DNA from 2 places in the Bradyrhizobium sp. CCGUVB14 genome. Region 1 is predicted to be linked to the other one. Evidence: riboswitches for the same ligand, from Rfam matches in the RefSeq annotation. Region 1 holds a riboswitch; the other holds the start of a gene.

Evidence for each region. A riboswitch is a leader RNA that binds a small molecule or an ion and turns the genes downstream of it on or off. The one in region 1 is predicted to bind cobalamin.
Region 2: linked by a shared signal. The riboswitch ahead of metE (5-methyltetrahydropteroyltriglutamate--homocysteine S-methyltransferase) and the one ahead of NLM32_RS18520 (TonB-dependent receptor domain-containing protein) in region 1 are both predicted to bind cobalamin.

What each region holds. Positions count from the first base shown of each region.
Region 1 covers NZ_JANADS010000001.1:4,011,673-4,026,832, forward strand. Annotated here, with positions in the region: gene cobG (precorrin-3B synthase) at 1-1,112, shown strand, start outside; gene NLM32_RS18460 (precorrin-8X methylmutase) at 1,112-1,741, shown strand; gene NLM32_RS18465 (precorrin-2 C(20)-methyltransferase) at 1,744-2,475, shown strand; gene cobJ (precorrin-3B C(17)-methyltransferase) at 2,472-3,206, shown strand; gene NLM32_RS18475 (cobalt-precorrin-6A reductase) at 3,182-3,928, opposite strand; gene cbiT (precorrin-6Y C5,15-methyltransferase (decarboxylating) subunit CbiT) at 3,927-5,108, shown strand; gene NLM32_RS18485 (cobalamin biosynthesis protein) at 5,105-5,473, shown strand; gene cobM (precorrin-4 C(11)-methyltransferase) at 5,470-6,252, shown strand; gene NLM32_RS18495 (cobyrinate a,c-diamide synthase) at 6,252-7,562, shown strand; gene cobA (uroporphyrinogen-III C-methyltransferase) at 7,559-8,290, shown strand; gene cobF (precorrin-6A synthase (deacetylating)) at 8,287-9,036, shown strand; gene cobT (nicotinate-nucleotide--dimethylbenzimidazole phosphoribosyltransferase) at 9,047-10,099, shown strand; gene NLM32_RS18515 (histidine phosphatase family protein) at 10,096-10,668, opposite strand; cobalamin riboswitch at 10,741-10,943, shown strand; gene NLM32_RS18520 (TonB-dependent receptor domain-containing protein) at 11,060-13,408, shown strand; gene NLM32_RS18525 (PepSY domain-containing protein) at 13,421-14,854, shown strand; gene NLM32_RS18530 (aspartate/glutamate racemase family protein) at 14,983-15,160, shown strand, end outside.
Region 2 covers NZ_JANADS010000001.1:2,275,686-2,290,845, forward strand. Annotated here, with positions in the region: gene metE (5-methyltetrahydropteroyltriglutamate--homocysteine S-methyltransferase) at 1-918, opposite strand, end outside; cobalamin riboswitch at 1,027-1,252, opposite strand; gene NLM32_RS10530 (TauD/TfdA family dioxygenase) at 1,790-2,698, shown strand; gene NLM32_RS10535 (carbohydrate porin) at 3,719-5,326, shown strand; partial or broken gene NLM32_RS10540 (IS3 family transposase) at 5,468-5,701, shown strand; gene NLM32_RS10545 (coproporphyrinogen-III oxidase family protein) at 6,200-7,552, shown strand; gene NLM32_RS10550 (methyltransferase domain-containing protein) at 7,560-8,513, shown strand; gene NLM32_RS10555 (hypothetical protein) at 8,856-9,209, shown strand; gene NLM32_RS10560 (sulfite exporter TauE/SafE family protein) at 9,504-10,334, shown strand; partial or broken gene NLM32_RS46325 (efflux RND transporter permease subunit) at 10,434-10,586, shown strand; gene groES (co-chaperone GroES) at 10,769-11,083, shown strand; gene groL (chaperonin GroEL) at 11,174-12,814, shown strand; partial or broken gene NLM32_RS10575 (Ku protein) at 12,916-13,480, shown strand; gene NLM32_RS10580 (DUF3551 domain-containing protein) at 14,813-15,076, shown strand.

The DNA.
Region 1 (15,160 bases):
TGCAATCGGGCGACGGGCTCGTGGTCCGCGTGCGCCCGTTCGGCGGCCGGATCGATGCGGCACAGGCCGCCGGGCTTGCGCATCTTGCCGAGCGCCACGGCAATGGTCTGATCGACGTGACCAGCCGCGCCAATCTCCAGATCAGGGGCGTCAGCGAGAGCAGCCACCGGCTGCTGCTTGATGGTCTGGCGCAACTGACACTGCTGGACCCTGACGCCGACACTGAGTCCCGGCGCAACATCCTGGTCACGCCGTTCTGGCGCGACGGCGACGAGACCCAGGCGCTTGCGGCCGAGCTCGAAGAAGCGTTGGCAGACTCGATGCTCGAACTGCCGACCAAATTCGGCTTCGCCATCGATGACGGCAAGTCGCGCGTGCTCGCCGGCAATTCCGCTGACGTGCGGATCGAGCGTGATGCTGCTGGCCGCCTCCTTGTGCGCCCGGACGGCGCCAGGTTCGGCCGCAGCGTTGCACGTGGCGAGGCTGTGGCGACCGCACTTGCTGTTTCACGCTGGTTCGCCGCGTCCGGCGTCAGGGATGGGCGAGGGCGGATGGCAACGCATCTTGCGGCCGGCGCGAGATTGCCCGAAGCGCTGCGCGGCGAAGCGGAGCCTGCGCCCATCATGGCCGCAGTGCGTCCCGGCCTTTATCCGCAGGGTGCCATGGTCGGCGTTGCCTTCGGGCAGATGCCGCATACGACGCTCAATCAGCTCTCCGGCTGCGGGCATGCGCTGCGGATGACGCCGTGGCGGATGGTTCTCAGCGAGGGCAAGCGGACGATGCCAACCACGTCCGGCCTGATCACCGAAGCCTACGACCCGGCGCTGCGCGTCATCGCCTGCAGCGGCGCGCCGCGTTGCCGCGAGGCGCATGCCGACACCCGCGCGCTTGCCGCGGCGCTGGCGCCGAACATCGGCGCAGCCTCGCGACTTCACGTCTCGGGCTGCGCCAAGGGCTGCGCCCATTCCGGCGCAGCCGCGATCACACTGATTGCGACGGGCGCAGGATTCGATCTCGTGCGCGGCGGGTCGACGCGCGATGAGCCGATCCTGCGCGGGCTCGACCGTGACGACATCGTTCGCGATCCCTCCATCCTGATGGGAGGGCACTGATGCCGCACACATATGAGACCGACGGCGCGGCGATCTACCGCCAATCCTTCGCGACCATCAGGGCCGAAGCCGATCTGGCGCGCTTCGCGCCTGATGAGGAACAGGTCGTGGTGCGGATGATCCATGCCGCCGGCATGGTCGGCCTGGAGACGCACATCCGCTTTACGCCGGGGATGGCCACCGCCGCGCGCGCGGCGTTGCAGAAGGGCGCGCCGATCCTGTGCGATGCGCGCATGGTCTCGGAGGGAATTACGCGCGCGCGGTTGCCCGCGGCCAACGCCGTCATCTGCACGCTTGGTGACGAGACCGTTCCCGCGCTCGCGCAGTCCATGCGCAACACGCGCTCGGCCGCGGCGCTGGAGCTGTGGCGGCCGCATCTCCACGGCGCGATCGTCGCGATCGGCAATGCGCCGACGGCGCTGTTTCATCTGCTCAACATGCTGGAGGACCGCGACTGTCCGCGGCCCGCGGCGATCATCGGATGCCCCGTCGGTTTCGTCGGTGCGGCCGAATCCAAGGCCGCGCTGATGGCCGATCCGCCGGTCCCGGCACTGACGGTCGAAGGCCGCCTCGGCGGCTCCGCGATTACGGTCGCCGCGGTGAACGCGCTCGCAAGCCGGAGCGAATAGAGATGGGACGCATCATCTGCTGCGGTCTCGGCCCGGGCGATCCCGATCTGATGAGCGTGCGCGCCGATCGCACCGTGCGCGGCGCGAAGCACGTCGCCTATTTCCGCAAGAAGGGCCGGCCGGGTCAGGCGCGGCGCATCGTCGAGGGCATGCTGGCGACCGATGTCACCGAATATCCCATGGAATATCCGGTCACGACCGAGATCGCCTTCGACAGCCCGGACTACGCCCAGCTGCTGGCCGACTTTTACGACGAATGGGCCGAACGCCTCGCGCGACTGGCCCGCGCCGTCGATGTCGTCGTGCTCTGCGAGGGCGATCCCTATTTCTACGGCTCCTTCATGCATCTGCACACGCGCCTGCAGGGCCGCATCGATATCGAGGTGATCGCCGGCATTCCCGGCATGGTCGGCTGCTGGAACGGGGTGGGACAACCGATCGCGCTTGGCGACGACGTGACGACGGTGCTGATGGGCACGCTTCCCGAGGCCGAGCTCGAAAGGCGCATGCGCGATTCCGACGCGCTCGTGATCATGAAGACCGGCCGCAATCTCGCAAAGGTGCGCCGCGCGCTCGCGTCCGCCGGCCGGCTCGATGATGCCTGGCTGGTCGAGCGCGGCACCATGCCGGGCGAACGCGTCGCGCGGCTCGTCGAGATCGATGCCGCCGATTGTCCGTACTTCGCGATCGTTCTCGTGCACGGCAAAGGCCGGCATCCGGACGCTGCCGAATGACGGGAACGCTGACCATTGCGGGCCTCGGGCCGGGCAGTGATGCACTGGTGACGCCGGAGGTTTCCGCCGCGCTCGCCGCCGCGACGGATATTCTGGGTTACGCGCCCTATGTCGCGCGCGTTCCGCCGCGCGCCGGGCTCTCTCTACATCCGTCCGACAATCGCGAAGAGCTGCAGCGGGCAGCCGAGGCTCTGCGGCTTGCCGCCGCAGGCGGACAGGTTGTCGTCGTGTCCTCCGGCGACCCCGGCGTCTTTGCGATGGCCTCCGCCGTGTTCGAAGCGCTCGAGCAGGCGCCGCAATATCGGGAGCTGCCGATCCGTGTGCTGCCGGGGATCACCGCGATGCTGGCCGCAGCAGCGCGCGCCGGTGCGCCGCTCGGTCACGATTTCTGCGCGATCAATCTCTCCGACAATCTCAAGCCATGGGCCTTGATCGAGCAGCGCCTGCGGCTTGCCGCCGAAGCTGATTTTTCGATTGCGCTGTACAATCCGCGCTCGGCGAGCCGGTCGGAAGGATTTGGCCGCGCGCTCGCGGTGTTGAAGGAGGCCGGCTGTGGCGAGCGGCTGGTGATTTTCGCACGCGCGATCAGCGCAGCCGACGAGACGATCGTGACGGTGGCGCTGAACGACGCAACGCCCGAGATGGCCGACATGCGCACGCTCGTCATCGTCGGAAATTCGCAGACGCGCCGTGTCGGTCGTTGGGTCTATGCGCCGAGGCAGTCGCCATGACCGAGCCACTGCATCACTTCAGCGACGCTCTCCACCCGCAGCCGCTTCGGCAGCGTTGGTCGCGAGATCATGATCACGGGCAGTCCGAGCCTGCGGGCGGCATCGATCTTGGCGTGCGCGCCGTCACCGCCGGAATTGCGGGCGACGACCCAATCGATGCCGCGCTTGCGCATCATGTCGAGCTCGCCGTCGAGTGTGAACGGCCCGCGCGACACGAGTACATCGGCAGTGAAGGGCAGCGGCGCTTCGGGCGGATCGACGAAGCGCAGCGTGTAGGCGTGTCGCGGCTTCGCCGCGAACGGCGCGATGTGCTGACGGCCGATGGCGAGGAACACGTGTGCGGGCGCTTCGGGCAGGGCAGCGGCCGCGGCGGCGACGTCGCCGACTTCAATCCAGTTGTCACCAGGCCTTCTGGTCCAGGGCGCGCGCTCGAGCGCGATCAACGGCGTGCCGGTGTTCGCACACGCCTCAACGGCATTGCGGCTCATCTCGGCTGCGAACGGATGCGTCGCGTCGATCACATGCGTGATGGTTTCGCGCCTGATGTAATCGGCAAGCCCGCTCACGCCGCCGAAGCCGCCGATGCGGGTCGGCAGCGGCTGATCGGCAGGCACCCGCGTACGGCCGCCGTAGGAATACACGGCGTCAATCCCCGCGCGCGCGATCTCGGCGGCGAGCAGGCTCGCATCGGCAATTCCGCCCAGAATAAGGGCGCGCATCATGGTTGATCCCTGGCTGACCATCATCGGTATCGGCGAAGATGGCCTTGCCGGGCTGTCCGATGCAAGTCGAAAGGCGCTGGCTAGCGCGGAAACCGTGTTCGGCGGCGACCGTCATCTCGCGCTCGCAGATGTCGGCGACCGCGGCCGCGCCTGGCCGGTGCCGTTCGATGCTGACATCGTGCTGAGCTGCCGCGGCCGGCCGACGGCGGTGCTGGCTTCCGGCGATCCGTTCTGGCATGGCGCCGGCGCGGGCCTCGCCGAGAAGTTGGCGGCCGGTGAATGGATTGCGTACCCCGCACCATCGACCTTCTCGCACGCCGCCGCGCGGCTCGGCTGGCGGCTCGAATCCGTTGTCTGTCTCGGGCTTCATGCTGCGCCATTCGAGCGTCTCGTGCCGCATCTCGTGCCGGACGCGCGGATCATTTGTCTCGTGCGCGACGGCAAGGCCGCCGGCGATCTTGCAAGATGGCTGAGCGGTCGCGGATGGGGCGCCTCGACATTCTGGAGCCTCGCAGCGCTCGGCGGTCCGCGCGAAAGTATTGCGGAGCATCGTGCGGACAACTTCGCTGGTGATGTTGTTGGAAACCTGGTCGCGGTCGCCGTCGAGGCAAGGGGCGGGCAGGGCATTCCCCGCAGCTCCGGACTGTCAGACGATCTCTTCGTTCACGACGGCCAGATCACCAAGCGGCCGGTGCGCGCGCTCGCGCTCTCGGCCCTGGCGCCGCGTTCCGGTGAGCGCCTGTGGGACATCGGCGCCGGCTCCGGCTCGATCTCGGTGGAGTGGGCGCTGTGCGGGGGAACTGCGATCGCCGTTGAGGTCCGAGAGGGTCGCGTCGCGAACATCCGCAGCAATGCGGCGACGTTTGGATTGGTGCATCGGATCACCGTCGTCACGGGACAGGCGCCGGAAGCGCTCGCAACGTTGGATGTGCCCGACGCCGTCTTCGTCGGTGGCGGTCTCGATCGTGCGATGTTCGACGTGGTGTGGTCGCGGCTTGCGCGGGGTGCGCGGCTGGTCGCGCATGCCGTGACGCTGGAGACGGAAGCGCTGCTCGGCGAGCTGCATCAGCAGCATGGTGGCGAGCTGATGCGGGTCGAGATTGCGCATGCCGCTGCGCTCGGCCGCTATCGCTCCTGGGAGGCCGTGCGGCCGGTGGTGCAGTGGAGTGCGGTCCGATGAAGGTCGCCGGGCTCGGATTCAAAAAAGATGTTACGCTCGCCTCGTTACGCGATGCGCTTGCGGCGGCGGGCGGTGCCGATGGCCTCGCGGCCGTGGCAACCGTCAGCGACAAGGCCGACGCAGAGGCACTGAAATTGCTCGCGCACGAGTGTGGCGTTCCAATCAAGGCCATCGCTACCGACATGCTGGCCGGTATCGCGACGCCGACGCAGTCGTCGCTGGTTGCCGAAAGGTTCGGCACGGGATCGGTCGCCGAAGCGGCAGCGCTCGCCGCCGCCGGCCCACGCGCGCGGCTCATCGCACCGCGCGCGGTCTCGCAGGATCGCACCGCGACCGCGGCGATCGCGGAAGGAGACGGTCCATGACGGTGCATTTCATCGGCGCCGGGCCGGGCGCCGCCGATCTTCTCACCTTGCGGGGGCGCGATCTCATCGCGTCCTGTCCGGTCTGCCTCTATGCGGGCTCGCTGGTGCCCGAGGGCGTGCTGGCGCATTGCCCGAGCGGTGCGCGCATCGTCAACACCGCGCCTCTGTCGCTCGACGAGATCATCGCGGAGATCACAGCCGCGCATGCGGAGGGCAAGGACGTCGCGCGGCTGCATTCCGGCGATCTCTCGATCTGGTCAGCGATGGGCGAGCAGCTTCGCCGCCTGCGCGCGCTCGGCATCCCCTTTACGGTGACACCCGGTGTGCCGTCGTTCTCGGCGGCCGCAGCGGCTATCGAGGCCGAGCTGACATTGCCCGGTCTTGCCCAGACGGTGGTGCTGACGCGCACACCGGGCCGCGCCAGCGCGATGCCCGAGGGCGAGAAACTCGCTGCCTTTGCGGCGACCGGCGCAGTGCTGGCCATTCATCTGTCGATTCATCTGCTCGACAAGGTCGTCGCCGAGCTGACGCCGCATTACGGCACGGATTGCCCGGTCGCGATCGTCTGGCGCGCGAGCTGGCCGGATCAGCGCATTGTTCGCGCTACGCTGGCGACGCTCGACGCGGCCGTCGGCGTCGAGATGGAGCGCACCGCGCTCATCCTGGTGGGCAAGACGATTGGTGCGGCGGATTTCGACGAGAGTCGTCTCTATGCCGCCGACTACGACCGCCGCTATCGCCCTGTCGGCACTGAGCCGCGTTTTCCGGAGGCGTCGTGATGCCGGCGGGTCTCGTCATCTCCGCGCCGGCCTCCGGCGTCGGCAAGACCACGCTGACGCTGGCGCTGGCGCGCGCCTGGCGCAATCGCGGATTACGCGTGCAGTGCTTCAAGAGCGGGCCTGACTATATCGATCCCGCCTTCCATGCCGCCGCCACGGGGCGCGCCTCGGTCAATGTCGATAGCTGGGCGATGGATTGCGCCAGTATCGCGCATCTCATCAGCCGCGGCACTGATGCCGACATCGTGCTCACCGAGGGCTCGATGGGCCTGTTCGACGGCGTCGCCACGCGCGGTATTTCCGGCACCGGCGCCACCGCCGACATCGCGGAGATGCTGGGCTGGCCGGTGGTGCTCGTGATCGATCCCTCCGGACAGGCGCAAACAGCCGCGGCGATTGCCGCGGGCCTGCGTGACTACCGCCCCGGCGTGCGCCTTGCCGGCGTGGTGCTTAATCGCGTTGCCAGCCCGCGCCACGAGGATCTTGTGCGGCGCGCGCTCAATGACGTCGGCATCGCCGTGTTCGGCGCGCTGCCGCGCCATGCCGAGATCAGCCTGCCGAAGCGGCATCTCGGCCTGGTTCAGGCCGAGGAGCAGGCCGAGATCGGAAAACTGATCGACGAGGCCGCGCGCTTTGTCTCGGGGCACGTCGATCTCGATGCGGTGCTGCGAGCCGCAGCCGCGTCGTCCGTGCAACCAGCGGCGAACGGCCTGAACGTGACGCCGCCCGGCCAGCGCATTGCCTTGGCCCGCGATGCCGCGTTTTCTTTCGTCTATCCGCATATGCTGGAAGCCTGGCGCGCGGCAGGCGCGGAGATCTCGACCTTCTCGCCGCTCGCCGACGAAGTGCCCGACGCCAACGCCGACGTGTGCTGGCTGCCCGGCGGCTATCCCGAGCTTCATGCCGGCAAGATCGCCGCCAACGCGCGCTTCCGCAGCGGCCTGCGCGCCTTCGCCGAGACACGACCCGTGCACGGCGAATGCGGGGGGTATATGGTGCTGGGGACTGCCTTGACCGATGCCGACGGTATCCGTCATGAGATGACGGGCCTGCTCGGACTGGAGACGAGCTTTGCCAAGCGCCGCATGCATCTCGGCTATCGTCTTGCCGCGCTCGCGGCGCCCATGCCGGGCCATCAGGTTGGAGCGCGCCTGCGCGGTCATGAATTCCACTACTCGACGATCATCGCCCAGCCCGATACGCCGCTGGCGGTCGTGCATGATGCGACAGGCGCCGTCATCGCCGAGACCGGCTCGCGGCGGGACCACGCGACTGGCACCTTCTTCCATCTGATCGCGGAGGACCGGTGAGCGGCTTCGTCTCCTTTATCTCCGCCGGCCCCGGCGACCCCGAGCTTCTCACGCTCAAGGGCGCCGCGCGGCTGCGCGAGGCCGACGTCGTGCTCTATGACGATCTCGCCTCGGGCGCGATCCTCGATCTGGCGCGCCCGGGCGCCAATCTCGTCGCGGTCGGGAAACGGGCAGGGCGGCCGTCGACAAAACAGCATCACGTCAATCGCCTGCTCGTGGACTATGCCGCCACCGGCGTGCGCGTGGTCCGGCTGAAGTCTGGCGATGCCGGCATTTTTGGCCGGCTCGAGGAGGAGCTGGAGACGCTGCGCGAGGCCGGCATCGGCTATGAGATCGTTCCCGGCGTCACCTCGGCCTGCGTCGCCGCGGCGCAAGCCGGGATTCCCCTGACCCGTCGCCACACCTCGCGCCGGGTGCAGTTCGTCACCGGGGCCGACGTCACCGGCGAGCTGCCGCAGAATTTGAACTGGGCGGCGCTGGCCGATCCTGATGCGACGACCGTGGTCTATATGGGCCGGCGCACCTTTCCGGCGCTGGTCGCGAAATTGATCGAGCACGGGCTCTCGCCCGATACGCCGGCGCTGTTCGCCGAGTCCCTCGGCCGCGCCGACGAGCGGCTGGTGCGCACCACGATTGCCGAGCTTGCCGAGCAGCTCGCGCGCGGCGGTGCTGCTTCCACGGCAGCCGTGATCATGTTCGGCGCGCTGGCGGAGGACGGATCGTCATGATGACGCTCTCCCTGATCGGCATCGGTTGCGGCGATCCCGGACAGCTCACGCGCGCTGCGATTGGCGCGATCAACGCCGCCGATCTCGTCCTGATCCCGCGCAAGGGGACGGCAAAATCCGATCTCGCCGATCTCAGGCGGACCATCTGCGCGGATGTACTCGCCAACGGCACCACGCGTATCGCCGAGTTCGATCTGCCCGTGCGCGACGCCGGTGAGGCCGACTACCGCAAGGGCGTGGACGATTGGCACGACGCGGTCGCTGCGGCCTGGTCGCGGTCGATCGCTGATCATCTCGGCGGAGACGGCAAGGTCGCGCTGCTGATCTGGGGCGATCCCTCGCTGTACGATTCCTCGCTGCGCATCGCGCGGCGGCTCAATCCGTTGCCAGAAATCGAGGTCGTGCCCGGCATCACCTCGATCCAGACGCTGTGCGCGGCGCATGCGCTGCCGCTCAACGACATCGGCGAGCCGTTTCTGGTCACGACGGGACGCCGCTTGCGTGAAGGCGGCTGGCCGGTGGGCGTCGACACGATCGTCGTGATGCTCGACGGCGGCACGGCGTTCCAGTCGCTCGATCCGGCCGGACTTCACATCTGGTGGGGCGCCTATCTCGGCATGGCCGATCAGATCATCATGTCCGGCCGGCTCACCGAGGTCGGCCCGCGCATCGTCGCCGCACGACACGAAGCGCGCGAGCGGCATGGCTGGATCATGGACAATTACATTCTCAAGCGCAGGCCGTAAGCGAGGCAGCATGCTCCCTGAATGGGTCACCCGGAAATGCCCCGAGATCTCCGTCGCGCATCGCGATGCGGCGATCGCGCGACAGACACAACTGACAAAGCCGACCGGCGCGCTTGGGCGGCTCGAGCAGCTTGCGATCGAGCTTGCCGGCTTGCAGGCGACTGAACGCCCTCGCGCCGCGCGCGTGCCGATCATCATCTTTGCCGGCGATCACGGCATCGTCGCGCAGGGCGTGTCGGCCTATCCGCAGGCCGTCACCATCGCGATGATGGCGAATTTTGCTTCGGGCGGCGCCGCGATCTCGGTGATGGCGCGCGAGCTCGGTTCGAGCCTCGAAGTGGTCGACGCCGGAACGCTGGCGCAAGAGGCGGTGCCCGATATCGTCACGGACAAGCCACGCCCTGGCACGCGCGATTTCAGCGTCGAAGCTGCGCTCACGCCGGCGGAGCTGGCGTTCGCCTTCGAGGCGGGACAGCGCGCAGTGGCGCGGGCGAAGGCCGATCAGCCCGATCTCCTGATCTTCGGCGAGATGGGTATCGGCAACACCACGACCTCAGCGGCGATCGCCGCGAGCCTGCTCGGCGTCGCTGCCGAGGAAATTGCGGGCCACGGCACCGGCGTGGATGCGGCGGGCCGTGCGCACAAAGCGCGGGTGATCGATGCGGCGATCGCGCGTCATAGTGTTGCGGGTGCGGCGCCCGAGAAGATCCTGTGCGCCGTCGGTGGCCTCGAGATCGCGGCGATCTCGGGCGCAATCATAGCAGCTGCGCAGGCGCGCATTCCCGTGCTGATCGACGGTTTTATCGTGTCGGTCGCAGCACTCGCAGCGGTGCGGCTCAATCCATCGTGTCAGCCGTTCCTGCTCCCCTCGCATCAATCGGCGGAGCAGGGGCACCGGCTGGTGCTGCGCGCGCTGAACGTACAGCCGCTGATCAGCCTCGATCTCAGGCTTGGCGAGGGATCGGGCGCTGCGATCGCGCTGCCGCTGGTGCGCTCGGCCTGTAGCCTTCACAACGACATGGCGACGTTCGCACAGGCCAATGTCCCGGACCGGCCGTCCTAGGCCACGCGCTGATTGACGGAGACGACGCGCCAGCCGGTCGCGAGCCGGTCGATCCGGGTCAGCGACAGCGGATCGACGACGAAGCGCAAGGCCGCGTGCGGCGTCAGATCCAGCGCGATGCACAACGCGGCGCGGATGGTGCCGGAATGCACGATCAGCGCTGCCTGACCAGCGCCGATCCGCGCAAGGCCCAACCGCACGCGCGCGACTTGTTCTTCAAAGCTCTCGCCGCCGGGCGGCCGTCCGCGCGCCGGATCGCTCCAGAACTGCGCATAGGCCTCGCCGCCGTTCGCTGCGAGCTCGTCATGGCGCCGGCCGGTCCAGTCGCCGAAATCCTGCTCGCCGAATTCGGGCAGCAGGTCAGGCTGAAGCCCCAGCGCGCGCGCCGTCTCGACCGTGCGTCGCGAAGGGCTTGCATAGCACGCCGCATCCCGTGGCAAGCACCGTCGCAGCTTCTCGAGCTGCACGCGATCGCCGAGATCGGCAGGCGCGTCGGCGGCGTGGATCGTCCCTTTGACGCCCTCGACCGGCGCATGCCGGATCAGCCAGAGGAAGGTCTCGCCTTCCATGCCTATCTCCAAAGAAGTTGGTCGCTGTGGCAATAACGCCGCAGCTTGTACATTGACTCTGTCTTGATCGTAACCCTAGATGACTTTGACGGTTTCCCCGAGAGGGGATGAAAAGGGAATGCGGTGCGGGGACATGGTCCCCAATGCCGTAGCTGCCCCCGCAACTGTAAGCGGTGAATCCTTCGTCACAAGCCACTGGGTCCTCGGTCCCGGGAAGGCGACGAAGCGGTCACGACCCGCGAGCCAGGAGACCTGCCGTCAGCCGTGGTCACACGCGAAGATGTCGGTCGGGGAGTACAGACATTCGGCTTCATCGGAGGGCTTATCAGCCGGAAGATGGGACCTTGGTTCGCGGTGACGTGCCACTGACGTCACACCGAGGTCCAAGACCGTGTCTTCCATCCGTATTGTACGACCACGCCATTTCCTGCTGGCGTCCGCCGCTCTCACATGTTTTGCCGCCACCGACATGTCATCTGCCTTGGCGCAGCAGGCTCGCGAGCCCCTGCCTGCGGTGGAGGTTTCGCCGCCGCAATCCCGTCAGCAGGCCAAGCCGGGCGGCCGGGACGCGGCAAGCGCACGCCGCACGGCCGCACGCAGGCCCGCCGCGGCAGCGGCCGCGCCAAAGCCGGTCGTGCCGAACGCCACAGTGCCGACACCGCTCAACAGCAATGCGGTCGCCGAGAGCGCCTCGCGTCTCGGCCTGACCGTGCGCGAGACCCCAGCGACCGTCGAGGTGATCTCGGCCGAGACGATCCGCGAGCAGGGCTACCGCACCGTCTCCGACGTCGCCCAGGGCGCGGTTGGCGTCACCGCCGGCGACAATCCGTCCGAGCCGTCGGCCTTCTCGATGCGCGGCTTCACCAACAGCCAGATCAACACGCTCTACAACGGCATCAAGATCGGCCCGCAGAACATGACCTCGCGGGTCATGGATACGGCCAATCTCGAAGCTGTCGAATTTCTGAAAGGTCCGGCGTCGCTGATCTCCGGTGAGGGCGCCGCCGGCGGCGCCATCAACTTCGTCACCAAGCAGCCGCACACCGGGCCGATCCAGAACGAAGCAGACTTCTCCTATGACTCCCTGAACTCGTTCCGCGCGCATTACGGCTCCGGTGGCAGCACCAACGTCCAGGGGCTGGACTATCGCTTCGACATCAGCCGCTCCTCGCTCAACGGCTTTGCCGACGACACCAACACGAGGACGCTCGACGTCTCCGGCCAGCTCAACTACCGGATCTCCGACAGCCTCAAGGTGTGGGGCGCGATCGAGTACCGCGAGGACCGCTCAAAAGCCTATTGGGGCGCGCCGCTGGTGTCGACGGCCTTCAGCGGCTCGCATGCGACGAGCGGCATCGTCTCCGGGAGCTACTTCAACAGGACTGACCTCGGGGCTATTACGATCGACGATCGCACCTTCAACACCAACTACAACGTTCTCGACAATCGCAACGTCGCACAGGAAGTGTGGCTGCGCGGCGGTTTCGAGTTGAAACTGGCGCCTGACCTGACGCTGAAGAGCCAGGCCTATGGTTACGGCGCCGAGCGCAGCTGGTTCAATAACGAGGTCGAGGCGTTTGATTCCACAAACAACCAAGTTTATCGCGAACGCTTCTATGTTGCGCACAGCCAGCGCCTCGTCGGTAACATCACCGACCTGGTCTGGGACGCCAATATCGCGGGCTTCGACAATCGCATGGTCACGACGCTGTCGTCGAGCTATCTCGACTTCGTCAGGCCGGGTTCCGCAACTTTTCCGAATGATTTCGTCTCGCTGGTCGATCCCGATCGCGGCTTCTACGGCACGCTCCTGACCAAGCAGCAGACCGCGCGCATCGACAACGAGGCGCTGTCGTTCGAGGACCGGCTGAAGTTGACGCGGACCTTCTCGTTGATCGGCGGCCTGCGCGTCGAACATATCGGGCTCGATCGTAACTCGACCGACCAGTTCGGTCTGGAGAATGCAGCCTTTCCGTTCTCGAAATCATGGGCGCCCGTCACCGGCCGCATCGGCTACACTTGGGATGCCGTGCCCGGCCTGACCTTCTTCAGTCAGTACGCCACCGGCGCCGACATCGCGGCCAACAACATCTTCCTGCTCTTGCCCACCCAGAACCTGGATCTCACGACCGCGCGCACCTATGAGACCGGCGTCAAGCACGTGTTGTGGGACAACAGGGCGGAGTGGTCGTTCTCGGCCTACGACATCGTGCGCAAGAACGTCTATGTGGCAGCCGGCGGCCAGACGCTCAACATCGCCGGGCGGCAGGAATCGAAAGGTGTTGAGCTTGCCGGCGCGATCCGTCCGATCGAGCCGTTGCGGCTCTGGGGCAACATCGCCTATGTCGATGCGCGCTATGCCGATTACGATTTCGCCGGCGGCTCATTCTCGGGCAACACGCCGCCGAACGTGCCGCGCATCGTCGCCAATGCCGGTGCGTCCTGGCGCTTCTTCACGCCGTGGCCGGTGGAGGTCGGCATCACCGGCCGCCATGTCGGCGACCGCTACAACACCGACGCCAACACCGTGACCATGAATGCCTACACGGTCGGTGATGTCTACGCCTTCGTCGATATCCCCAAGACGGTCTTCAACGCCGTCGACCAGGCCCGCCTGACTTTCCGGGTGCGCAACTTCACCGACAAGCGCTACGCGATCTGGGGCGACCCGTTTTATCCCGACCAGATCCTGCTGGGCGCACCGCGGACCTACGAAATCTCCGCGGCGTTCAAATGGTAGGGCGCTGACCACATGATGGGCGCGATCGTCCTCCTGCACCGCTGGCTCGGGATCGCGTTCTGCCTCCTGTTTGCGATGTGGTTCGCGAGCGGAATCGTGATGCACTTCGTTCCGTTTCCGTCGTTGACGGAAGCGGAACGCTTCACTGGGCTTGCGCCGGTTCAGGGCGGAGCGTCGATCATTCCGGTTGCCGACGCAGTAGTAGCCAGCGGGATAAGTGACGCCACCCGCGTTCGCCTGATCCGGCGCAGCGACGGGCCGGTCTACGTCGTGTCGGGTCCATCGCGCGTGCGGGCGGTCCATGCGTCAGACGGGACGGACGCATCGGTGGAATTTCCCGATCTCGCGCTCGCCATTGCGCAAGACCATGCCCGCAGCCGCGGGCTCGATGCCGCGCGGGCCGGGATAGCTGCGCGTGCTGATTACGACCAATGGAGCGTGCCGAACGGTTTCGATCGCCACCGGCCCCTGTTCCGCATAGCTCTCCGCGATGCGGCCGGGACCGAGATCTATGTCTCGTCGCGCACCGGCGAAGTCGTGCTGGATACGAGCCGCGGCGAGCGTGGATGGAATTGGGTCGGCAGTGTCGTGCACTGGATCTATCCGACGGTTCTCAGGAGCAATTGGCCGCTGTGGGACCAGGTCGTCTCGACACTGTCGCTGGTGGCCTTGATCGCGGCGGTGCTGGGGGCGGTGCTCGGTGTCGTCAGGATCAGGATTCAAGGCCGCCGGATCTCGTCGCCTTATCGCGGCTGGCACGCCCTGCATCATATCATCGGGCTCGTCTCGACCGTTTTCGTGCTGACCTGGATTTTCAGTGGCTGGCTCTCGATGGATCACGGCCGGCTGTTTTCGCGCGGGCAGTTGACCCCGGCGGAGGCTGCCGTGACAAATGCCGTGCCCGACTGGCGCACGGCTCCATCCGTTGATCTGCGGCGCTTGTTGCCATCGGTCCGCGAAGTCGAATGGTTTGCTTTCAACGGAGCGGTGTTTCGGCGCGACCGGACCGGCCTTGACAGTCAGACCTTGATGAAGGGCGGCGAGCCAGCCCGCGATCGGAAGATGGCGTTCCTTGATGAGCAGGACGTTCTCAGCCTGACGACACGCCTGGCGGCCGACTGCGGCGCGGCGTTCCTTGTCGCCGATCACGATGACTATCCCGCGCAGTCCATCGTTCCCGGCGCGCCCATCTACCGTTCCCGCTGCGGTGATCTCTGGTTCGACATCGACGGCGCCGACGGCAGCGTGTTGCAACGGCTGGACGCCTCGCGGCGAGCCTATCGCTGGGCCTACACCGCGCTGCACACGTTCGATTTCCCGGTCGTCATGGCGCATCCGCGCCTGCGCGATGTCCTGATCGTCGGGCTTTGCGCGCTTGGCCTGGTGTTTTCCGTCACCGGCGTCGTGATCGGCTGGCGGCGTTTGCGGGCAACCTTTACCGCCTGAAACGCCTGGCGAACAGATGACATGCAGCCTGCAAAAATTGCGGGTTGCGCAGGCGCCAAGGGCCGAGGATGATCCTTTCCGGGGGGGGCGCAGCCGCGCGCGTCGTGGCAACGGAGTAATCGCGATCGATGTCAGTCCTGCGCAAGCGTCTCGGGATGATCACGCCGTCCTCCAATTCGGTGCTGGAGCCTGCGACCTGCGCCATGCTGCACGGCGTTGACGGCATTACCGTGCACTTCTCCCGTTTCCGCGTCACCGAGATCGCGCTCGACGCAGCAGCGCTGAGCCAGTTCGATGCCTCGGTGA
Region 2 (15,160 bases), 1.7 Mb from region 1:
GCCGAGCGAAACCACGAGGTCGGCGCGGGCGCCGCATTCAATCTGGCTCAATTGTTGGGGAGCTCGGATAAGATCGACATGCAGCCCAGCCACAGGCAGGCCCAGACCGGTCGCGAGGTTGTCGCCGATCGCCCCGAAATAGGTGGCCAGCATGACCTTGATGTCAGGTACCTCCTTGGCGAGACAGCCATAAGCGCGCTGAAGCGCATTCCGCGTGGTCTCGTCGAGATCAAGCACCAGGCACGGCTCGTCAAGCTGGACCCATTCGGCTCCGCGTTCTGCCAGTTCCTTGAGAACCTCGACATAGACTGGCAGGAGACTATCGAGCAGCGAGATCGGATCAAACGCCAGATCAGCGCTCTTGCCGAGCTTCAGGAAGGTGACCGGTCCTACCAGAACCGGACGCGTTTGATAGCCAAGGGCTTTGGCCTCCTCATATTCCTCGATCGGCTTTCGCGAGGAGAGCCTGAAGGTCTGACCTTTATGGAATTCGGGCACCATGTAATGGTAGTTGGTATCGAACCACTTGGTCATCTCCTGCGCGGCGACCCCGCCGGCGTCATGGGGGTGACTGCTACTTGCTTCATGCTCCCCGCCTTGAGAGCCGCGCGCCATGGCGAAATAGGTCTTCAGCGGGACCGGACCTACCTTCCAGCCATACGCCTCGGGAATGGCGCCCACCATGACGCTCGTATCGAGAACCTGATCATAGAGTGAAAAGTCATTTGAGGGGATGACGGTGACGCCAAGCGAGTGCTGACGCGCCCAGTTGGCGACACGAAGACCGGCCGCCGCTTCAAGAAGTTGCCGGCAGCTGATCTTGCCGGCCCAGTAGCCTTCGAGTGCCGACTTGAGTTCGCGGCGCGGCCCGATACGTGGCATGCCGAGAGTTGCGGCAGGAAGTGAGAGAAGAGACATAGCTTTAACCCCATTATGGTGATGGTGGGGGCAAAGGCCATGGCGGACGCGGGCAGGAGGGCCGCGAAAGCGCCTGCTGCTTGGCGTACCACCGGACACCCCGCCCGTGGACGTTTATGTTGTCGGGGCAGGTCTCCTGGCTCGCGGGTCATCGTCTGCATCCGGCCTTCCCGAAGCATCTGCTTCAGTGACACGTATGGATGCGGACTCGCCGCTTACAGTTGCGGGGGCAGCGCCGGCATTACTTCAATCCTGAATGGATCGTGAGTGCACCGGCTTCCCTCTTAGCTCCAGATCGAGCGAGACCTGGAGAACCTCGACGTCATCGATTTATCCGCAACCGAGGCGGTGCGTCAACCTCGGAGGAGGACCGCCTCTTCTGCGGCATGCTTCCGAGAATACGGCCTCAACAATGGAGGTCACTCCAAACGAACAGCTTGACGATAGGGTGCAAAGCCAAAGTTGACCAGCGCCCCTGACGGCCATTGTTGTCGATAGGCTTGGCTGCCCTGTCCTTCCGATCTCAAGCGTTCTCATGTCCTTCTCCAACGTCATGAGTTTCTTGCTCGCTCGGCACGGGCGGCAATTTCTGCATCGATCGTCAAGCGAAGTAAACCCTTGTGCCCCGGTCAACTACCAATGTTAGCAATTGATCGAACCGGCAGATCGGTCAATCATGGATGAAAGACCGTCACGTAGGCCACACCTCACCTGTCGCAGACCCCGTAAAGAGTGCACGAGGGGGCTCGTCGCCGTCACCGTGGAGTTTGGCGGATCCCGCTATGCGGTCCAGCAATCTGGCGTTCGACAGCTCCTATCGCAGCTGAATAGCTGGCCTGGCGAACAAGGCGCGAATTTGGAGAGTGCCGCTATGAGTGCAACGGACTTGTCGGACAATGTCATTCCTCGCGCCGACATCGTCAAACGGGGAGCGCGCATCGGAGCGGAAATCCGAAACATCAAGCTGTCGGGCGATCTGCCGGACCAGACGATCGCCGCAATCAACGAGCTGCTGCTCGAGAATAAGGTGGTCTTTTTTCGCGACCAGGGTCATCTCGATGACGCCGAGCAGGAACGTTTTGCTCTTCGTTTCGGAAGTCCGGCATGTCATCCGACGCTCGGTGCCATTAAGGGGACGGCGTCGATTGTCGAGCTTGACTCGGTCCGCGCCGGTAGCCGGGCCGACCTATGGCACACCGATGGAACCTTCGTCGACCGCTACCCTAAGATCGCGGTGCTGCGAGGCGTCGTGATGCCACCGTTCGGTGGCGATACGGTTTGGTCAAACACCGTTACAGCCTACCTCGACCTGGTACCGCCGCTGCAACGGCTTGCGGACAAGCTCTGGGCCGTGCACAGCAACGCCTTCGACTACGCGATAATGCCCCGCGCCAGCGAGCTCGACAAGAAGCACTTGGACGAAGTCTTCACAAAAACGATCTATCAGACTGAGCATCCAGTTGTGCGCGTCCACCCCGAGACCGGCGAACGCACGCTACTCCTCGGCGCCCTGGTGCAACGTTTTATTGGCGTCCCGAAATACGACGGCCAGAAGCTGTTTGATCTGTTTCAGTCTCATATCACTGCGCTCGAAAACACCGTGCGCTGGAGTTGGAAGGAAGGCGATGTGGCGATGTGGGACAATCGCGCCACACAACACTACGCGGTGAACGATTATGGCGATCAGCATCGGGTCGTTCGACGCGCCACCGTCGTGGGCGAGGTACCCGTCAGCATCGATGGTCAGAGCAGCGTAACGCGCATCAAGACAGCAAAATAGCCGACCGTGAAGGTTGCCTAGTCTAGCCGGTCAACTGGATTGACGTCGGTCCGGCGATGCAGCCTCTACCATTGCCATCCATCCCTGTATGCAGCATTCGGCAGCTCGGTCCGCCATCGCATTCAATGGTGTCATTGAAAGCCATCGTGCCAGCTCTTAACCCAAGAGCGGCTTGGATTCCCGGAGAGGCTGCATCGGGTTGTTTGAGCTGAGTAGAGCTGCAAATGAGTGAACCGCAAGAGGCGGAACGTGGCTTTGTCGCTTCGCCACAGGGGCGCTTTCGAAGGAATGCCCTCCCCTTAGGTTTCCTGCGCGTCTCGAGATCGGCTTTCTCCTGCGTATTGGCCTCGAGACCTGCCGAGCCCCGTCCCTTCTGAACCAGAGTCAGCTCGCGCCGTTCGTCTTGGGCGAGTCAAAAATGCCGTCCAATCCACAGCTATTCAGCAGACTGAGGGTGTCGTCTATCCCCGCGAACTTACTGCGCGGTCAACAACACCGCGTTGCCGCTCTGCAAGCGTTTCCGCGGTGGTCGATCCCGTGTCTTTGCGAAGCGCGCTATGAGCGGGAAAGCCAACCTCTTCCAGCGGACGATCCGACGACTTCGTGGCGACGACGCCAAGAGCGTGCTTTTCGCGTCTCAGTGTCTGTAAACGAGCCAACGTCCTGAAATGGCTGTTACATCCACCTCTCGGCGCGCGGAACGCCGTGGAAAGAGCGAGTATCCAATCGATCGCGCAGGCCGTTGGAAATTGAGCACGCGCATTGATAGGCAGCGCCTTGCTCCCGGTCACCTACCAACCTTGGCAATTGATGTAACTGGCGGGCACATGGCAATCGTGCGTCAATAAAAGTGGTGCCGCTCACGTTAAGGAAGTCGGGATGCGATATGGGTCTGGCCGCAAGCGGCCTGATGAATCTGCTGTCTCGTCATCTGCAGCTATGGGGTCGACTTCTACGGCAATCTCTCTCGTTTCATGGAAGCCGAGGGTAAACTGTCTTGCGCGCTCGTCGTGCACTCTCGTGTTAAAGGTCTCGTGGCTTCGGGCTCGTCAGTTGATTTGTCGCGCGGTTCACGCGCTGAAGAAGAAGCTTCATGAAGCGAGCGCGCAGAGATGGGTTGCTGTTGCACTGTCTCTCGCCGCGAGTGCGGTCGGGGCGGGAGCACAAACTGCCAATGAGTCTAACTCCAAAAACGACACTGCGAGTGAGATTGCGCCGAAAAGAATTCAAGAGAAGACGCTGGCGGCTATCAAATCCCGAAGCGGCCGGTCGCAACGAGCCGGGCGCCTCATCACTAGCGCAGCGCCCGCACAGAATACGATTTTACTTGCGCCAACATCCGACGGCGCGGCTCTGCCTGCGAAGAATGGAACTCAGGAGAAGACCGGCCCCCTTGCAAAGTTCGTGCACCTCCAGGAAAAAGGTATGTGGCTCAATATTCCCGGGCCGGCCGATACGATAGATCAGGATTGCGGCGGCGTTAGATCTGCACTGGGAGGGGTCGGGATCGGCTATGTCGGCGGGACAGTAAATACCTTCGTAGTCAATCAATTGCCGAATGCAGCGAGAAGCCCCATCCGCGATCAGCTATATGTCGGCCAGAACCCGACGTTTAATACCTTAAACTTCGTGATCGCGACGTACGATCTCAGCCGCTTTGGGATTCCCGATGGTCAGATCATTGTGGGAGCCGAGCAGCAATATTGGACATGGAAGCCTGGCGGGCCAGATAGAGTAGGGATCAATACGATTGCTTACTATCAGACCGCTTTCGACGGGAAGCTCGAATTCAAATTCGGTTACCTCAGGAACATAAATGAGTTCGTAGGCACAGTGGTCGGAGGGAACGCAGCAGTCAACGTGTTTGGAGCATCATCGAATATCTTGTACCAAGCAGGCATAAGCAACAACGCGGCCCCGACGCCAGCTCTCAATTTGAAGTACAATTTTGATGATCGCTTCTACAATAAAGCCTCAATACAGCGTTCACTCAGTCCAGACGGCCAATCTGCGCAGATCGCTGAAAATCCGACCGGCTTGAACTGGAGCACGACCAACGCGGGCGTTCTCTTTCTCGACGAAACCGGCTACAAGAACAAGGCTGGTCCAGGCTTGCCCGAGACTTGGTTGCGGGCTGGTGCCGGAGTCAACAATAGCAGCTCCTCGGACTTGCAGCATCCGACTCAACCGAGAACCAGCGGCAATAGCATCTATTACATCGCCGCGGACAGGCAGCTATGGCAGGCTGATGCCCAAGGCTTGGCAGCTCGTGGCATCTATGCGGGAATTTCCGTCATGTACGCGCCGCCTGACTTAAATCGGGTCAGTCAGTACTATGAGCTTCGTCTTTATGCGAAGGGGCTGTTTGATAGCCGGCCGCACGATCAGATTGCTATTGTTGCCACCAACACTGCGTGGAGCTACATCGCAGTGGATGCTGCCTTGGCCAAGGGCCATTTGGCGCATCGCGACAGTACGGCGATTTCTGGAACATACACGGCGCATCTGGCACCCGGGATATACTCAAGCTTGGGACTGACATACATCAATAATCCGGCAAGCATCACATACACCCCCCGTACGGGACATGCGTTGAACTTGTTGGTGTCCACGTCGATGTTCTTCTAAGATTCGAGAACTTTGATGGTTTCTGTGTCCGCTATGCTCGCCACGTGAAGGGCGACATGGCCGCTAGTGCGCCACTACATAGAAAGAGCAGTGAACCGCCCGGGGTTTGCCGGAGGCTCCAATTCCTGCGAGGATGGAGCCATGACGAGCAAGACGACGAACAAGTTTTCACCCGAGGTCCGGGCCCGAGCGGTCCGGATGGTTCTGGATCATGTCAGCGAGCACCCGTCTCGCTGGACGGCAGTGACATCGATTGCAGCGAAGATCGGCTGCACGCCGCAGACGCTGCATGACGGGGTAAAGAAGGCCGAGATTGACAGTGGGCTGCGGGCCCGCGTTCCGACCGACATGGCCGAGAACCTGAAGGTCCGGGAAATAGGCCCGGATGCGGATCATGGTCGGTTGAGGTGCCGACGCCGATGGCCGGGCTAGCTGATGGCCGCCGCACGATTTCGGTTACCCCTTGTGCTAACCGCCCCGAAAACTGGTTTCCAGAAATCGGCTTGGGTTCGTCAGGTAACGCCCTATTGCCGCGCCAAATCAGGCGTTCACAACCCGTTGTCGAAGCGGATTCATCTTGCAACGGTCCTGGACCGCTGCACGATCGTTGCCGCTCTCAAGAGGTATCCTGCCCCTGTTGTCGGGTCGTCGCTTCCAAGACGCTGTGATGTTCGGACAACGAGCGGTGCAAGCGCTCGCGGTTAAGTCATTGAAAAAATGGAGAACGAACTTTCTCTGGGCTCTTCCAGCAAGGTTGGCACAACTCTTGAATTTCTCTCGCTGCGCGCCGGCAGGAGCGATCGCGCGATCCTAGTGGTTGGGCTAGGCGTCCATAACGCTCAGGTCATGCACGGCGACTGAGGGATTTATGTCATGGATCGTCTGGAATTTCTTCGGACGAAGATAGAGAAAAAGGAGCTTCCAACCTATGTCTATGGCTATCCTTCGAAGCGATCGTATCGGGTTCTCCCGCAGCCACTCCGCATAACTGATGTTGTTGAGCAGGCCAGTCGCTCAAAGCAAATCAACATCTATATTCATATTCCGTTTTGTCGCTACCGCTGCACCTATTGCACGCTCTTTCTTACAACGCGCAATAGACAGGCCACCCAGGGGGCTTACGTTGCTCGATTGGTGGAGCACATCGCTCGATATGGAGAGTACTTCGGAGATCGAGAAGTCGTCAGTATCTATTTTGGCGGCGGCACCCCAACGCTGCTAACACAGCATCAGTTCGGCGAGCTCTTCGCCGCCCTCGACGTTGCATTTCCAAAACGAAGCCGGCGATGTGAGATTACGGTGGAGGCCGCGCCGGACTCCTTCAATAACAACCTTCTGGATCGCTTGAAGGAGCTTGGCGTCAATAGAATGAGCATGGGCATCCAAAGCATGGAGTCGGACGAACTTGCGAACTGCGGAAGACCATATTCGGTCAGGTTTGCAGAAGCTGCAATCGAAGCCGTCATCAAGCGCTTTCCTCACGTCAACCTTGATCTGATTTACGGCCTGCGTGGCCAAAGCCGCGACTCCTGGATCTTCTCGCTTGGCCGCGTGCTCGACTATGAGCCGCAGACAGTTTCTCTTTATCCCGTTGTTGTTCGTCCGATGACGAACATCATTGCGTCGAAAACGAACAATCCTGAATTGTTTTTCTCTGAATCGGAAAAGTATGAAGTCTACGATCAGAACGCTGCTTTGATGGAAGCTAGAAGCTACCGCCAGGAATCCTTTACACGTTTCACCAGGATCACAGGCGACCATGCCTATCGGCAGGAGGTGTCGGACTTCGAGGGAACGCCCCTGCTAGGATTGGGAGCTGGCGCCAGAAGCCATTTCGGCCAATATCACTATAGTACGGACTATGCCGTAGACCGGAGTGCGACTTCGCGAATTATCAAGGCCTTTTCGGATCGCCCGTTCGATCCCGAGGCAATAGCATCGCACGGAATTAAGCTGCCTCCGGACGAGCTTGTGCGTCGTTACGTCTTGCTTGGCCTCACATTGTCGGCCTTAAGCAGAAAAGATTACGCTGAATTATTCGGGCGGGAACTGGCAGTGGACTTTGGCGAAGAACTGAAGGCGCTCGAGTCTTTGCACCTCGTCAATTCGGCAGATGGAGATGTTTATCGACTTACTCATAAAGGGTTCAAGTATTCGAGCATTATGGTCCGAACGTTCTATTCCAACAGGATGATTGCCCTTGAGGAGCAATATCAGGCAGTATGAGGGCAGTATGGAAGACGAGGCGAGACATTCACCGTTTTGGTGGGATGCAGGCTACGCCGACCACAACGTTTCATGTATGGGTGGTCCTAGCCCGGAAATCTTCGAGATCGCGCCAGCACTCCGTGCGGAAAGTGTGGTTGTCGAGCTTGGCTGCGGCGAGGGGCGCAACGCTCTCTATTTGGCTCAGTTCGGTCATCAGGTTATCGCGACCGATATATCTGAAGCCGCTATCTCCAAGCTGAATCGGCTCGCAAACCATCTTGCCGTGAAGGTTACAAGCGGTGTGGCTGCTGTTGAATATTTCCAGCCCCCTCCTTACCTCGACGTCTTCATTGCGCATTCGGTCTTGCATTTCACGGAACGGACCGTCTGGAAACCACTCGTCGCAGCCCTGGTCGATCGAACGCGGCCTGGAGGATTTCATTGCTTCACCAACACGCTCGATCAACCAGATCATCCTATCCCTAAGGAGGGATTGGCAACTGGCCACAAAAAGTCGTTCGCACGTGGAGAGCTGGAGGCCATCTATACAGAAGCCGGTTGGGAGATCTTACGGTCCGATCACTACATTAAGTGGGATTCGCATCCTGGCATACCAATTCATTCGCACTGCATCGAGAAAGTTGTGGTTCGTAGGCCCATCGGATCTGAAGATCTCCCGCGAATGAGAGCTGAGCCCATCAAGGCAACCGGGATGATTCCTGCCAAACAGTTTGATAGGTTGAAACTGGGCACACCGCGCGATGCCATACTTGAAATGTTCGGCTCGCCATCGGCCAGCTATGGGGTGTCGACTAACCGCAAGACAGTCGGAGGCAACAATCAGGGGGCCATAGCCGACGGCTACGCGCGCGAGGATGTGTTCTATGGCGATCACGGTCTTCAGTTCGTTAACAGAACGCTCACGGGCAAATATCGATATTTCACGCCCCCGAAGCGCTTGAGCATTCGAGAAGCGTAAGCTTCAACAAAAATTCTCATTGGGATCTTGGCCGCAGAGCAACGTCGTGGCTCTGCTCTTACGCTTTCCTGGCGGGAGTTTCCGACGTGCCATCGCGGGTCGAGCCCACGCATAAGTATGTCCAGGTCGCGACTGAAATATCGTCCATGGCTTTCGCGGCGAAGTGTTGGGGCAGGGCAGACCTCGCAGAACCGCTTGCAGTAGCGCCAGTCCGGCTTAGGCACACTGCTTGCTTCGTTCAAGGAAGCATTGCCGAACTCGCCGGCGATGTAGGGGCGGGCCGGCGCATCACATCGAGGCGTCGGGCCGCTCCGCTTCTAAAATCCATCAAGAGGAGGGCATATGAAGGCGCACGTTCGGGCCGCTGCGGCTGCGGTTGCGTTGGCCCACACGTTTGGGCGCGCAATTGTGCGCGTGCACGACTACGAAGTCTCCGCATCTTCCAGGATCAGTGTGTCGGTACAAGAAGGAATAGTCAGTGGTTATGACTACGGCAGGCATTGCTACGTAACCGGTACTTTGCCGAACCTGTACCACCATGGTGAACGTTCGCATTTGATGCTCAAGCCGAAGAGCTCCGGTGTCTACGGCGGCTTCGACCACGATACGTCATCCTACTTCTCTGTGAATGTCGCAGGCGATGAAGCCCACGTATACGACTACAATGAAGACCTGTACTTCGCATACAGCGTCTGACCATGCATCCCGCGCGGGCGTTCGCCTCGCTCGATGCTGCGATTGCGGTGAGGTCCCGGCGATTTGACAGAAACCCAACTTACATTGTCGCATCCGCAACAATGGCCCGGAATGCTGTTGGGCCGGTATCGATGAGCGAGGGCGAGCCGTTGGATGCAGCTTCGTCGCGGCGATCGAGAAACTCATCTCGCCCCGACTGAGTGATTGTCCACATCTTCGCCGACATTTAAAGAGAAAGATGCCGCTGGTGGGCTCTTTGGTCTGAACTGCTCGGTGTAGACTCCGGACACCGCCATGCAGCGGTGCGTTAATCAACCAATCGTTCCTCGCATTCGTAAATCCATCTGGATAGGGAAGCTTCTTATCACCGCTGCTCAGAACGCTGAATTGCCGATTGCAATGCTGACAATTCTCTTCGCTATCATCTCCCTTCTTTACGCGACTGTTGGGCAGGCGGGTGGTACCGCGTTTCTTGCCCTCATGGCCCTTGCATCGTTTCCATCAACTCAGATGCGACCGACGGCGTTGTTGCTCAACATCGTTGCCGCCACGTATTCGACATGGCTGTTCAATCGCGGTGGGTTTATTGATTGGAAGAGGTTGAAGCTCTTTCTAATCGCTTCGGTGCCAACTGCGCTGATTGGAGGAAACACAATCCTGTCTCCCCATCTCTATGATGCTATCACCGGTGTCGCCCTTCTCGTCGCGGCTGCGATCTTGTTGATTGGGCGATCTAGGAGAGCGATCCCTGATGGTGAGACGCCGTTGTGGGGCGCAATTACGACAGGAGCCGGTATCGGCCTCGTCTCGGGACTCACTGGCGTCGGGGGCGGCGTTTTTCTCGCGCCTGTCCTTATCGCAATGCGTTGGGCTTCACCCAAAGAGACAGCAGCTTTGTCTGCCCCTTTTATATGGGTGAACTCCGCAGTTGGCTTGGTGGGCGCGATTTACGCTGGACAGTTGCCTTCACCGCAGACATGGCTATACGCACTGGGAGCCGTCACAGGGGCGATGATAGGGACCACGATCGGTCTTCGTTGGCTGTCGGAAACCACAACGCGCTACGTAATCGCTGTTGTACTTGCGGCCGCGGGGATCCTGCTTATGGTCCTTGCTACGACATAACACCATGAGCTCGAATCTTGGATCTAACTCGGAGGCTGCTCGCCACATGCCGGGATTCTGCTTGACGCTGACGAGGCCCAGGCAACGGGCTATTGACAGCTAGTCGGGCTGATTTCCAAGCATGGTATCCTGATGGTCGCGTTCGCCAATCAGCTTCCAGCTCAAGGAGAGAGACTCGATCGCCGCTCGGTTATCGAGATAGTGGCGCACGTCCGGTTCCGTCCAATCTTAATGACCACGGCAGCGATGGTCGCGGCCTCTTACCGTTAGCGAACTGGCAGATCGGGCAACGAAGTAGCATACTTTTTTCTACTCCGAACTCTTGCTCCTAAGGAAAACCGTCCTATTTCAAGCTCGCCCATGCTGGCACTCGCGGGCCTCGATTGCTGGCAACTGGGAAACCGTCAACTCACGCAAATACCTAGGAGAGCTGCATGAATTTCCGTCCGCTTCACGACCGCGTCGTGGTCAAGCGCATTGATGCAGAAGAGAAGACTGCTGGTGGCATCATCATTCCCGACACTGCCAAGGAAAAGCCCTCGCAGGGCGAAATCATCGCCGTTGGCCCCGGTGGCCGCGACGAAAGCGGCAAGCTGATCCCGATCGACCTCAAGGTTGGCGACCGCGTGCTGTTTGGCAAATGGTCGGGCACCGAGGTCAAGATCGACGGCCAGGAGCTGTTGATCATGAAGGAAAGCGACATCTTGGGCGTTCTCACTCACGTGTTTTCCAACACTAAGGCCGCCTAATCCACCGCTCGCACCGCTCACCCCTGAGGAGCGCCTGCCGGGCGCCTCGCCAAGGGTGAGACGAGACCAAGACAACTCAGGGAAACCAATATGTCAGCCAAAGAAGTGAAATTCGGCGTCGACGCCCGCGACCGCATGCTGCGTGGCGTCGAGATCCTTGCCAACGCCGTGAAGGTCACGCTCGGTCCGAAGGGCCGCAACGTCGTGCTCGACAAGTCGTTCGGCGCTCCCCGCATCACCAAGGACGGCGTCACCGTCGCCAAGGAGATCGAGCTCGAGGACAAGTTCGAGAACATGGGCGCGCAGATGGTGCGCGAAGTCGCCTCCAAGTCCGCTGACGCGGCCGGCGACGGCACCACCACCGCGACCGTGCTCGCGGCTGCAATCGTCCGTGAAGGCGGCAAGGCGGTTGCCGCCGGCATGAACCCAATGGACCTCAAGCGCGGGATCGACCTCGCCGTCGAGGCCGTCGTCGCGGATCTCGAGAAGAATACCAAGAAGGTCACCTCGAACGAGGAGATCGCCCAGATCGGCACCATCTCGGCCAACGGCGACCAGGAGATCGGCAAGTTCCTCTCCGACGCCATGAAGAAGGTCGGCAACGAGGGTGTCATCACCGTCGAGGAAGCCAAGTCGCTCGAGACCGAGCTCGACGTCGTCGAGGGCATGCAGTTCGACCGCGGCTACATCTCGCCCTACTTCGTCACCAACGCCGACAAGATGCGCGTTGAGATGGACGACGCCTACATCCTCATCAACGAGAAGAAGCTCTCCTCGCTGAACGAGCTGCTGCCGCTGCTCGAGGCCGTGGTGCAGAGCGGCAAGCCGCTGGTCATCGTCGCGGAAGACGTCGAAGGCGAAGCGCTCGCGACCCTGGTCGTGAACCGTCTGCGCGGTGGTCTGAAGGTTGCGGCCGTCAAGGCTCCGGGCTTCGGCGATCGCCGCAAGGCCATGCTGCAGGACATCGCGATCCTGACCGGCGGCCAGGCGATCTCGGAAGATCTCGGCATCAAGCTCGAGAACGTCACGCTCAACATGCTCGGTCGCGCCAAGAAGGTGATGATCGACAAGGAGAACACCACGATCGTCAACGGCGCCGGCAAGAAGGCCGACATCGAGGCGCGCGTGGCCCAGATCAAGGCGCAGATCGAGGAAACCACCTCGGACTACGACCGTGAGAAGCTCCAGGAGCGTCTTGCCAAGCTCGCAGGCGGCGTCGCGGTGATCCGCGTCGGCGGCGCGACCGAGGTCGAGGTGAAGGAGCGCAAGGATCGCGTTGATGACGCGATGCATGCGACCCGCGCGGCTGTCGAGGAAGGCATCGTCCCGGGCGGAGGCGTCGCCCTGCTCCGTGCCACCGAAGCGCTCAAGGGGCTGCGGACCAAGAACGACGACCAGAAGACCGGCGTCGAGATCGTGCGCAAGGCACTGTCCTGGCCGGCTCGCCAGATCGCGATCAACGCCGGTGAAGACGGCTCGGTGATCGTCGGCAAGATCCTTGAGAAGGATCAGTACGCCTACGGCTTCGACTCGCAGACCGGCGAGTACGGCAACCTCGTCACCAAAGGCATCATCGACCCGACCAAGGTCGTGCGAACTGCAGTCCAGAACGCCTCCTCCGTGGCGGCGCTGTTGATCACCACCGAGGCCATGGTCGCTGAGCTGCCAAAGAAGGGCGGCGCAGGTCCCGCCATGCCGCCTGGCGGCGGCATGGGCGGCATGGACTTCTGATCCAGCCGCCTCACGCCGAATCACGAAATGCGAAAACCCCGGCAGCAGTTGCCGGGGTTTTCTAGTTGGGGCGCACTCACATGCGTCGCTTTGGCCTGATATATCTGCGGCCGGATGGCAAGGTGGGGCATGATGCGCTCGCCGTCATCCGCGAGACGATCGGGGAGATGCACAGGCGTGTGGTGTTGACCAATCGCGAGCACATCATTGCGCTCAAACCGCTCGACAAAGGTCTGGTCGGCAACCTGCTGCGTTATCCCTAAGAAGTGCGTTCCCAGCAGGAGTATTTTTGACGAGATCCAGGACGTCAAAGTGACAAAAGACATGCTGGACCTTGCGAAGCCCATCGTGAACCAGAAAGCAGGTCGTTTCGAGCCGAACAAGTCCGAGGATCACTATGAGGCGGCCCTCATCGACCTCATCAACAGCAAGCGTGCGGGCAAACCCATCACACCGAAGGAGCTGCCGCTCGGCGAGAGCGTCGTCGATCTGATGGAAGCGCTGCGCCGCAGTGTTGGGCAGGAAACGCTTCCGGCGAAATCAGCGAAGAAGCCGCGCAAGGCAGCGAGCGACCAGAAGGAAATGCTGATGCCGATTGAAAGCAAGAAGCCGAAGAAGGCGGCGGTGTCCAAAAAGCCGTCGGCAAGCCAGCGCAAATCTGCCTAGGCCGTCGGAAGTCTGGTTGCGTTCGAATTCTTAACCAGCGAGCGTCAGCTTTCCCATGACTGAGATAGTGTCGGGTTTCATGCGCGTCTCGATGCGCCGTTCGTCGTCAGTCGCGAATAGCCGGTCACGCCTTACCACGTGGCTGCGTAGGCGCAAGCGGAATGGGGCGCGCTATGGAGCGTGAAGCTCGTGACGGGTTGCCTGCCTTGACTTCATATTGATCGGCAAGCTTCAAGAGACGTTGCCTGGTAAACGGATCAGCTTGCTCAGCAATGTCGCGGACCAAGGAAGCCCGAGCCCGATAGAAATCCTCGTTCATAAAACACCAAACACATGCTGGTTTGTTGGTTATGCATACCGCTTGATTCGCTAGCGGTCTGCTTCTTTCTGCGATAATTAAGCGTATTCTGATTTCATTCAGCTAGCGTGAACAATAGCGCCGCCGCGGCTCGCGCATGGGTGAGCATGCGCCTCACCTATGCTCGTGAAGTGCTTCGCTAAATTTGCCGCGCGCATCGAACAAACATCATTGCAGCGTACGCGGACCTGCCTCCATCGTCCTTGTCAGTGGCCGGTCTTAGCTCGCGGATCTTATCCAACAGCTCATAAGCCTCGGCGGCACGCGGGCGTGGTGATTGACGACGCCACCCGTCAGAAATGCGTTGCCAAGGTTGCGTCGGAAGGATCTTCATCCATGCGCACTGTCGCCAGCTTCTCGGCCAGCAGCTTTTCGTGGTCCAGAGGATCGCCTGGCGCTCGCGACGGCACGGGCCATACCGATTCTGCCGTTCGAAGCTATCCTTGCATCAGGTAATTTGTAGCATCGACCTCCAAATTGAAGTCAGTCAATTTAGACGAGAGCCGAGGCCGACATCAAGTGTGACGAAAGCCAAAGGCTTTTCATTCCGATCCTCCCGCCGCTCCGATAGAGAGGGGCGCCCTCCTTATTTGAGCACGTAGGCGTGACCGATCAGACAAGTCGTGGGATCGAGCCTTGTGGACCGACGGTTCGAGCACCGAAACCAATTCGGCATTGCTGGCCGTCCTATCCATATCCACTGAGCTTCGCCGGTCCGCAACGCGAAGGCTTCGCATGACGCTGCAAAAATGCAATTTGATCGCCGAAGCAGCAGGAATAGTGCGCGCTCTTTATCGAAAAAGCAGATACCGGAGCCCCAGCGAACGCAAATGAGAGCTTTCGTGTGCGATTGTGACCTCTTCTCGGACAGTGTCCTGGCAGTGAGCGCGGTCGGCTATTTGCCTTTGACTAAGATCAAACTATGCCGTGCGGATCCGCTATCCTCGGCAAGACTCAACGGAGGCTAGACTCTCATGCGTTATCTTTGCATTCTTGCGCTAGCGCTTTCCTTCATCGTCTGTCCTGGACCGCGTTCCACCGCCGCTCCGCGGGAGGGGAGCCGCATGCCCTCCGCTCCGCAGGACCTCTATTGCCTTCAGGGACGTATTTGGGGCTATCCGGGCAATTGCCAATTCTCGACCTACGGCCAGTGTATGACCAGCGCATCCGGCACAAACGCCTATTGCGGCATCAATCCGATCTACGCGTTCGAGCGACATGGACGTCTGCAGCGCTGAGTGAAATCGCCGCCGAGGCGAGGTGAGCGTGCTTGGCGTAAGTCCCGCAAAATCAGACATGTATTCGAACTCAGCAACGAACTA